DNA from 2 places in the Gudongella sp. DL1XJH-153 genome. Region 2 is predicted to be linked to the other one. Evidence: a T-box and tRNA genes for the amino acid it is inferred to sense, from the RefSeq annotation. Region 2 holds a T-box; the other holds one or more tRNA genes.
What was found. The T-box of region 2 lies ahead of ACOEN1_RS10325 (valine--tRNA ligase). A T-box ahead of a tRNA ligase gene usually reads a tRNA of that ligase, here a tRNA-Val.

Region 1: it encodes a tRNA-Val, which carries the amino acid that the T-box ahead of ACOEN1_RS10325 (valine--tRNA ligase) is inferred to sense. The anticodon was not compared.

The regions. Positions count from the first base shown of each region.
Region 1 is NZ_JBMEMN010000003.1:29,205-32,631, reverse strand. Features, by position in the region: gene ACOEN1_RS02585 (aspartate/glutamate racemase family protein) at 1-340, shown strand, start outside; gene ACOEN1_RS02580 (M24 family metallopeptidase) at 377-1,552, shown strand; tRNA gene ACOEN1_RS02575 (tRNA-Val) at 1,918-1,993, opposite strand; gene ACOEN1_RS02570 (hypothetical protein) at 2,138-2,815, shown strand; gene ACOEN1_RS02565 (YibE/F family protein) at 2,876-3,427, shown strand, end outside.
Region 2 is NZ_JBMEMN010000027.1:7,532-10,958, reverse strand. Features, by position in the region: gene trpS (tryptophan--tRNA ligase) at 1-779, shown strand, start outside; gene pgsA (CDP-diacylglycerol--glycerol-3-phosphate 3-phosphatidyltransferase) at 935-1,471, shown strand; T-box leader at 1,573-1,781, shown strand; gene ACOEN1_RS10325 (valine--tRNA ligase) at 1,827-3,427, shown strand, end outside.

The sequences.
Region 1 (3,427 bases), on a different contig from region 2:
CAAGTCTTTGGACGAAAGTGTAATCAAGCTATGTGGTGTAGAGGATACCAGCAATCTTGTTATCGCAGGTCTGGAAGATGAGCCGAACTTCTCCAGTGCATTTCTGATTGAAGAAGGAATGTTGGATACTGAGAAGGTGGAAAAAGAAGTGGTCAACAAGGTACTCAAATTGCAGAGGGAAAATCCAGATATTGGAGTGATTCTTCTGGAGTGTAGCGTTTTGCCAGTATATTCCGAGGCTGTTCAACGAGCAAGTGGATTACCTGTATTTGATTTTGTTACGATGATTCGCTACGTTTTTTCGGCGGTTGTCAGGGAATCAAGTGGAGGTTTCATGTAGGTTACAACTTACAAACAAGAGGAGGGAATTAATCATATGCATGTATTCAGGAAGGAAGAGTATCAGGAACGCATTGCAAAAACCAATAAAACTATGGAAGAATGGGGAATAGAGCTTTTATTTGTTTCTCAACCTGCCAACATGAATTACCTGACAGGATATGATGGATGGAGTTTCTACGTTCATCAATGTCTATTGGTTTCCCTTGACAAAGAAGAGCCGGTTTGGATAGGCCGTGGCATGGATGCAAACGGTGCAAGGATAACAAGCATGCTTTCAGACGAAAACATCTACCAGTATGCAGATGACTATGTTCATTCATTGATAAAGCATCCAATGCATTATATGGCCGATATAATCAAGAAGCATGGATGGGAGAACAAGGTTATCGGAGTAGAAATGGATCAGTTCTATTTCACACACAGAGGATACGTAGAGCTTGAAAAATCTCTTCCAAACGCAACCTTTAAGGATGCCAATACATTGGTTAACTGGGTTCGTGTTATTAAATCCGACAATGAAATTGAGTTTATGAAAATAGCGGGACAAATTGCATCAAATGTAATGAAGACAGCTCAAAAGCATATTGCACCTGGAGTCAGGGAATGTGATGTTGCTGCTGAAGTTGCCAAGGCTCAGTACAAGGGTGTTGGGGAATACAGCGGTGATTATCCTGCAATTGTACCTTTGATGATGGCAGGAGAAGCGACAAAGACGCCACATCTTACCTGGAGCGAGAAGAAGTATGAAAATGATGAAGCAGTGCTTCTTGAGCTTTGTGGAGTATACAGACACTACCATGTTCCAATAGCAAGGACCCTTTATCTTGGCGAGGAGCCGCCAAAGATTATGGTGGAAACGGGAAAAACGGTTCTTGAAGGACTTGATGCAGCACTTGATATGATTAAGCCAGGAGTTCTTGTAGAGGATATTGAAGCAACCTGGAGAAAGACAATCGAGAAGACTGGACTTGTGAAGGAATCCAGAATCGGTTACTCAATTGGAGTTAATTATCCACCTGATTGGGGCGAGCAGACAATTAGCGTAAGACCAGGAGACAAGACTGTAATTCAGAAGAATATGGCTCTCCACCTTATTCCTGGAATCTGGCTGGATGATGTGGGCTTTGAAGTGGATGCTTCATTCTATGTAACGGATAATGGAGTAAAGCAGTTCTTTGATGATTCGAGAGAAATTCTAGTAAAAAAATAGAATTGTAACAACCCCCCCTAATTCGGAAAGATCCCACTTGTGATGGGATCTTTTCTGATGTGTTTGATTTTTAGTAGAAATTATTAATATGTACATCGAAAAGTCTGCATAATACCGCTCTCTGATTCAAGGAGACGCGGGGACGTTTCACATGTCTTTTTTGCTTATTTTCCGGACACAAAAAAAGAACCTTTCAGCTCTTCGTTTTTAAACTATTTTCATCTCTTAACTTTTATTTTTTAACTATTAAATCTTAGCAAAAAAATAGACCCTTCCACTAGGGTCAGGGTGACAAGCTATTAATTGTCCATTGTTAGTTGCCGGGTATCACTCAACTCTTAGCTCTTACTTCTTAGATAATAACATGGTGGGCGATATTGGACTCGAACCAACGACCTCTACGATGTCAACGTAGCGTTCTACCAGCTGAACTAACCGCCCATGTAAACATATATTAGCACAATTCTCAGTTGAATTCAATAAAAATAAACTGCTGTCAAGAGTGAAAAAACTGTGAAAGTATTTACATTACTCATGATTAATATTAAACTAAACTTAGGAACAAGAGCCAAGGGGGGAATTTTCTTGCAGAAAATAGTAGAGCCGTTGGGATTCCTGATATACATAGTCATAATTATTTACATGGGAGTATACATATACAGAAACCACAATGGAAACAGAGTCCATATGGCATTCGGATCAATGGCATTGACACTAGCCATTGGGGAGATGCTATATCTCATACCACGTACATATGCACTTGTTACAATTGGTCTTGAAGACAATCTGAGATTGCTTGGTTGGGGAAGAATTGGGCATATGATAGTGTTAACTCTGTTCTTTTCAATGCTTATTGATCTGAGCAAGGAATGCTTTAGGCTGAGAAAAAGGGTTCCCTTGGATAAGCTGCTGTATGGACTTCTTATTTTCAGGGTGGTAATAGGAATATTCCCTCAGAATGGTCATTTTGAATTGGAACCTGACAGGACTTTTTTAATGCTAAGAACTGTGCCTCTTATTGTTTATCTTGTTATTGTGGCCTTGGTTGTGATATTATGCTCGTGGAACAAAGGCTTAAGAGGTATGATGCTGTTGGCGTTTATTCTCGTTCCTCTTGGTTTCGTAATTGAACCTGAATTTATACAGACATCATCATACTTGGAGCTTGCAATTAAATCTGTAATCAGGGCATTGCTTCTTCTGGTAATACTGTTTATTGGCTTTAAGGAAGTTAGAAAGGCAAATGAGTTAAGCAGGTTTTAATAAAACGCGCTTACTAAATGGAAGGGCAGGGGTCCTTAATTTGGTTTGAAAGGAGTAACTATGAAAAGATTAATTTTGCTGCTACTTCTTGTAGTGGCATTGACTTCGGGATCGATATCTGTGGCAGCCCAAATGGAATCTGAGATGGAAACTGAAACGGAATTCGTAAATTTTACTGAGAAAGGAACAGTTCTGGAGGCATCTGAGATAGAAGAAAGACCTGAGGATTTTTTCAGTTCTCAAAATGTAGCTTTAAGGATTGATTCTGGCAAGTATAAGGGAGAAATAATAGAAATTGAAAACGTACTGTCAGACCACGCCTACTATGATATAATAGTAGAGGAAGGTCAGAAGGTTTCCCTTGTGATTGAGGAATACCCAGATGGAGAGTACAATGTATATATTTCTGACTACTACAGGATCAACAGTATAGTCTATTTGTTGGGAGCATTTATTTTCCTCGTGGTGTTGATTGGAAGATCAAAGGGAATCAAATCCTTGATATCACTTGGAATTACAATATCTGCAGTGTTGTTTGTAATGCTGCCTCTGATATTAAGGGGATTCAACCCAATATGGGTAAGCGTTATAACTGCTGTGCTTGTTACAGTT
Region 2 (3,427 bases):
TTGATCCGGAAAAATCGACTTTGTTTGTTCAGTCTCACGTTCCTGCACATGCAGAGTTATCGTGGGTCCTTAATACCATAACCTATATGGGGCAACTAAATAGGATGACACAGTTCAAGGAAAAATCGAAAAAGTCCGATGAAAATCTTAATGCAGGGCTATTTACATATCCTGTCTTGATGGCTGCAGATATATTATTGTACCAGACTGATTTTGTACCTGTAGGTGAAGATCAAAAACAACATCTTGAGCTTGCCCGTGACCTTGCGGAAAGGTTTAACAATAAATACAGTGACACATTTGTAGTTCCTGAACCATTAATCAAGGAATTTGGAGCGAGAATAATGAGTCTTCAGGATCCTACTTCAAAAATGAGCAAATCAGATAGTGACGAAAATGCATTTATTCTTCTTCAGGATAATAAGGATAAGATTTCAAAAAAAATAAAACGAGCAGTAACAGATTCAGTTGGAATTGTCAATTACTCTGATGACCAACCTGGAATTAAGAATCTTATTAATATCTATTCGGTGCTGTCAGGTAAAGAAATTAATGATATTGTTGATATGTACAGCGGTAAAGGTTATGGAGTGTTCAAGTCTGAATTAGCTGAGGTTGTTGTAGAAGCGCTTGATCCAATTCAAACCAAATACAGAGAGTATTTGGATAGCAAGGATTATCTTGAAAAAATCTATACTGAAGGCGCACAAAAGGCTGAAGCCAAGGCGCGTAAAACACTGAGAAAAGTTTATAAGAAGATAGGTTTTATATCAAGATGATAATCTCAATAAATTGACATCAGCATTATACTCTTTTAAGAAAATTAAAGTCAATGAAGTAAACTAAATATTTAGCGTGTTCACCCTCAGGGTACAAATAGAGTAAAATAACGCTAACTTAAGATATTATGCTGTTCTAGACAAGGAGAGAGAATATGACATTACCTAACATGATTACCGTATTCAGAATAATTTTGGTTCCTGTGTACATTAGTTTGTTTTTTTCAGATATAGATAATAAAGTATTTATTTTGGGAATGATATTTATGATAGCAGGAGTATCAGATGTCCTTGATGGATACATAGCAAGAAAATATAATCTGATAAGCAAACTTGGATCCGCTCTTGATCCATTCGCAGACAAGCTGATGAGTTTTACTGTACTGATAACTTTTACAATAATTGGCTTAATACCATTTTGGATTTTGATTCCAATGATTCTAAAGGAAGTAATTATGATAACCGGAGGTATAATACTATACCTGAAGCATGGAAAAGCTGTTATACCTTCAAACATATATGGAAAGGTAGCGACATTTTCTCTTTATGCTGCAATTCTATCGATTATTATTAACATTAATATGATTGTATCAATGCTGCTTTTGATTATTACAGTATTGCTTAATATTGTTGCTTTCATTATTTACTTGAAAATATTTAGAAAAATGCTTCTTGATGAAAAAAGTCAGTAGTTTTTATAAGAAAGTAATTATAAAAATTAAAGTTATCATATGAATGTTATGTGAGGAAGACATTGACAAAGCGTCTAATTATAGCTATAATTGTGACTATATATTTTGTGATGAGAAAGAGGAGTAATCTGATTCTCTTAAAAGAGAATGGATTCATGGCTGGGAGATCCTAAGCAGGAATCAGATGAAGGTAGCTTTCGAACATTCAGACTGAATAGAGTAGGTCTGAACGGGATACCGTTATCTATTAATGAAGTGTCATGGCATAGCCATGAAATTAAGGTGGTACCGCGAACCCTTCGTCCTTATGTTAGTGAGGATGAAGGGTTTTTATTTTTGCCTAGGAGGGGACAAAATGAGAGAAAACTTACCAAAGAATTATGATCCAAAGGAGTTTGAAGACAGGCTTTATGGGTTCTGGAATGAAAACGGCTACTTTACTCCAGAAATTGACGAGACAAAAAAGCCTTACACTATAATGATGCCGCCACCAAATGTTACTGGTAGTCTTCATATGGGACATGCATTGAATAATACAATACAGGATATATTGATTAGGTGGAAACGTATGGAAGGATATTCTGCATTATGGCTACCAGGGACTGACCATGCAAGTATATCTACTGAGGCAAAAGTTGTAGAAAAGATAAAATCAGAAGGAAGAAGCAAAGATGAGCTAGGTAGGGAAGGCTTCATCAAGGAAGCATGGGAGTGGACTGATCTTTATGGGGGAACTATAAAAAACCAGTTAAAAAAATTGGGAGTTTCATGTGACTGGACCAGAGACAGATTTACTCTAGATGAGATGCTCAGCAATGCTGTTGAAGAGGTATTTGTTAGGCTATATGATAAAGGCTTGATTTACAGAGGAGATAGAATAATAAATTGGTGCCCAAGTTGTCACACGGCAATATCAGATGCTGAAGTGGATCATGAGGATTCACACGGACATCTATGGCATGTAAGCTACCCAATAAAAGACAGTGATGAGACAATAACAATAGCAACAACAAGACCAGAAACGATACTTGGTGACCTTGCAGTTGCTGTTCATCCTGACGACGAAAGATATGGTCATCTAGTAGGAAAGACAGTTATTCTACCTCTTGTAGGAAGAGAGATACCAATTATAGCTGATAATTATGTAGAAATGGATTTTGGAACAGGTGCATTAAAAATCACGCCATCTCATGATCCTAATGACTTTGAAGTAGGAGAGAGACATGGTCTTGGACAGTGTGTTGTAATTGATGAAGATGGATTTATCAACGAGAATGGAGTAGAGTTCAAAGGGCTTGAAAGATTTGAAGCAAGAAAAGCAATTGCTGATAAACTTGAGGAACAGGGTTATCTTAAGGAAGTTAAGGACCATGAAAATGCAGTTGGTCATTGTGAGCGATGCAAGACCATAATAGAGCCAATAATATCGAAGCAATGGTTTGTAGAGATGAAACCTTTGGCGAAGCCTTCTCTTGAGGCTTATTACAACGGTGAAATAAATTTTGTCCCCGAAAGATTCGGCAAGGTATATGTTCATTGGCTTGAAAACATTAAAGATTGGTGTATATCAAGACAGCTTTGGTGGGGTCACAGATTACCTGTGTATTATTGCGATGATTGTGGAGAAATAATAGTATCGAGAGAAGAAGTTACAAGCTGTTCTAAATGCAAGAGTAAAAACATCAGACAGGAAACCGATACTCTTGATACATGGTTTTCCTCAGCTCTTTGGCCTTTTTCAACGCTGGGATGGCCTGAAGAGACAGAAGACCTTAAGTATTTCTTCCCGACTGATGTGCTTGTGACAGGGTATGATATTATATTCTTCTGGGTTATCAGGATGATATTTTCAAGTCTGGATCAGATGGGCGAACTTCCTTTCAAGGATGTATTTCTGACAGGTCTGGTAAGGGATGCACAGGGCAGAAAAATGAGCAAGTCACTGGGTAATGGTAT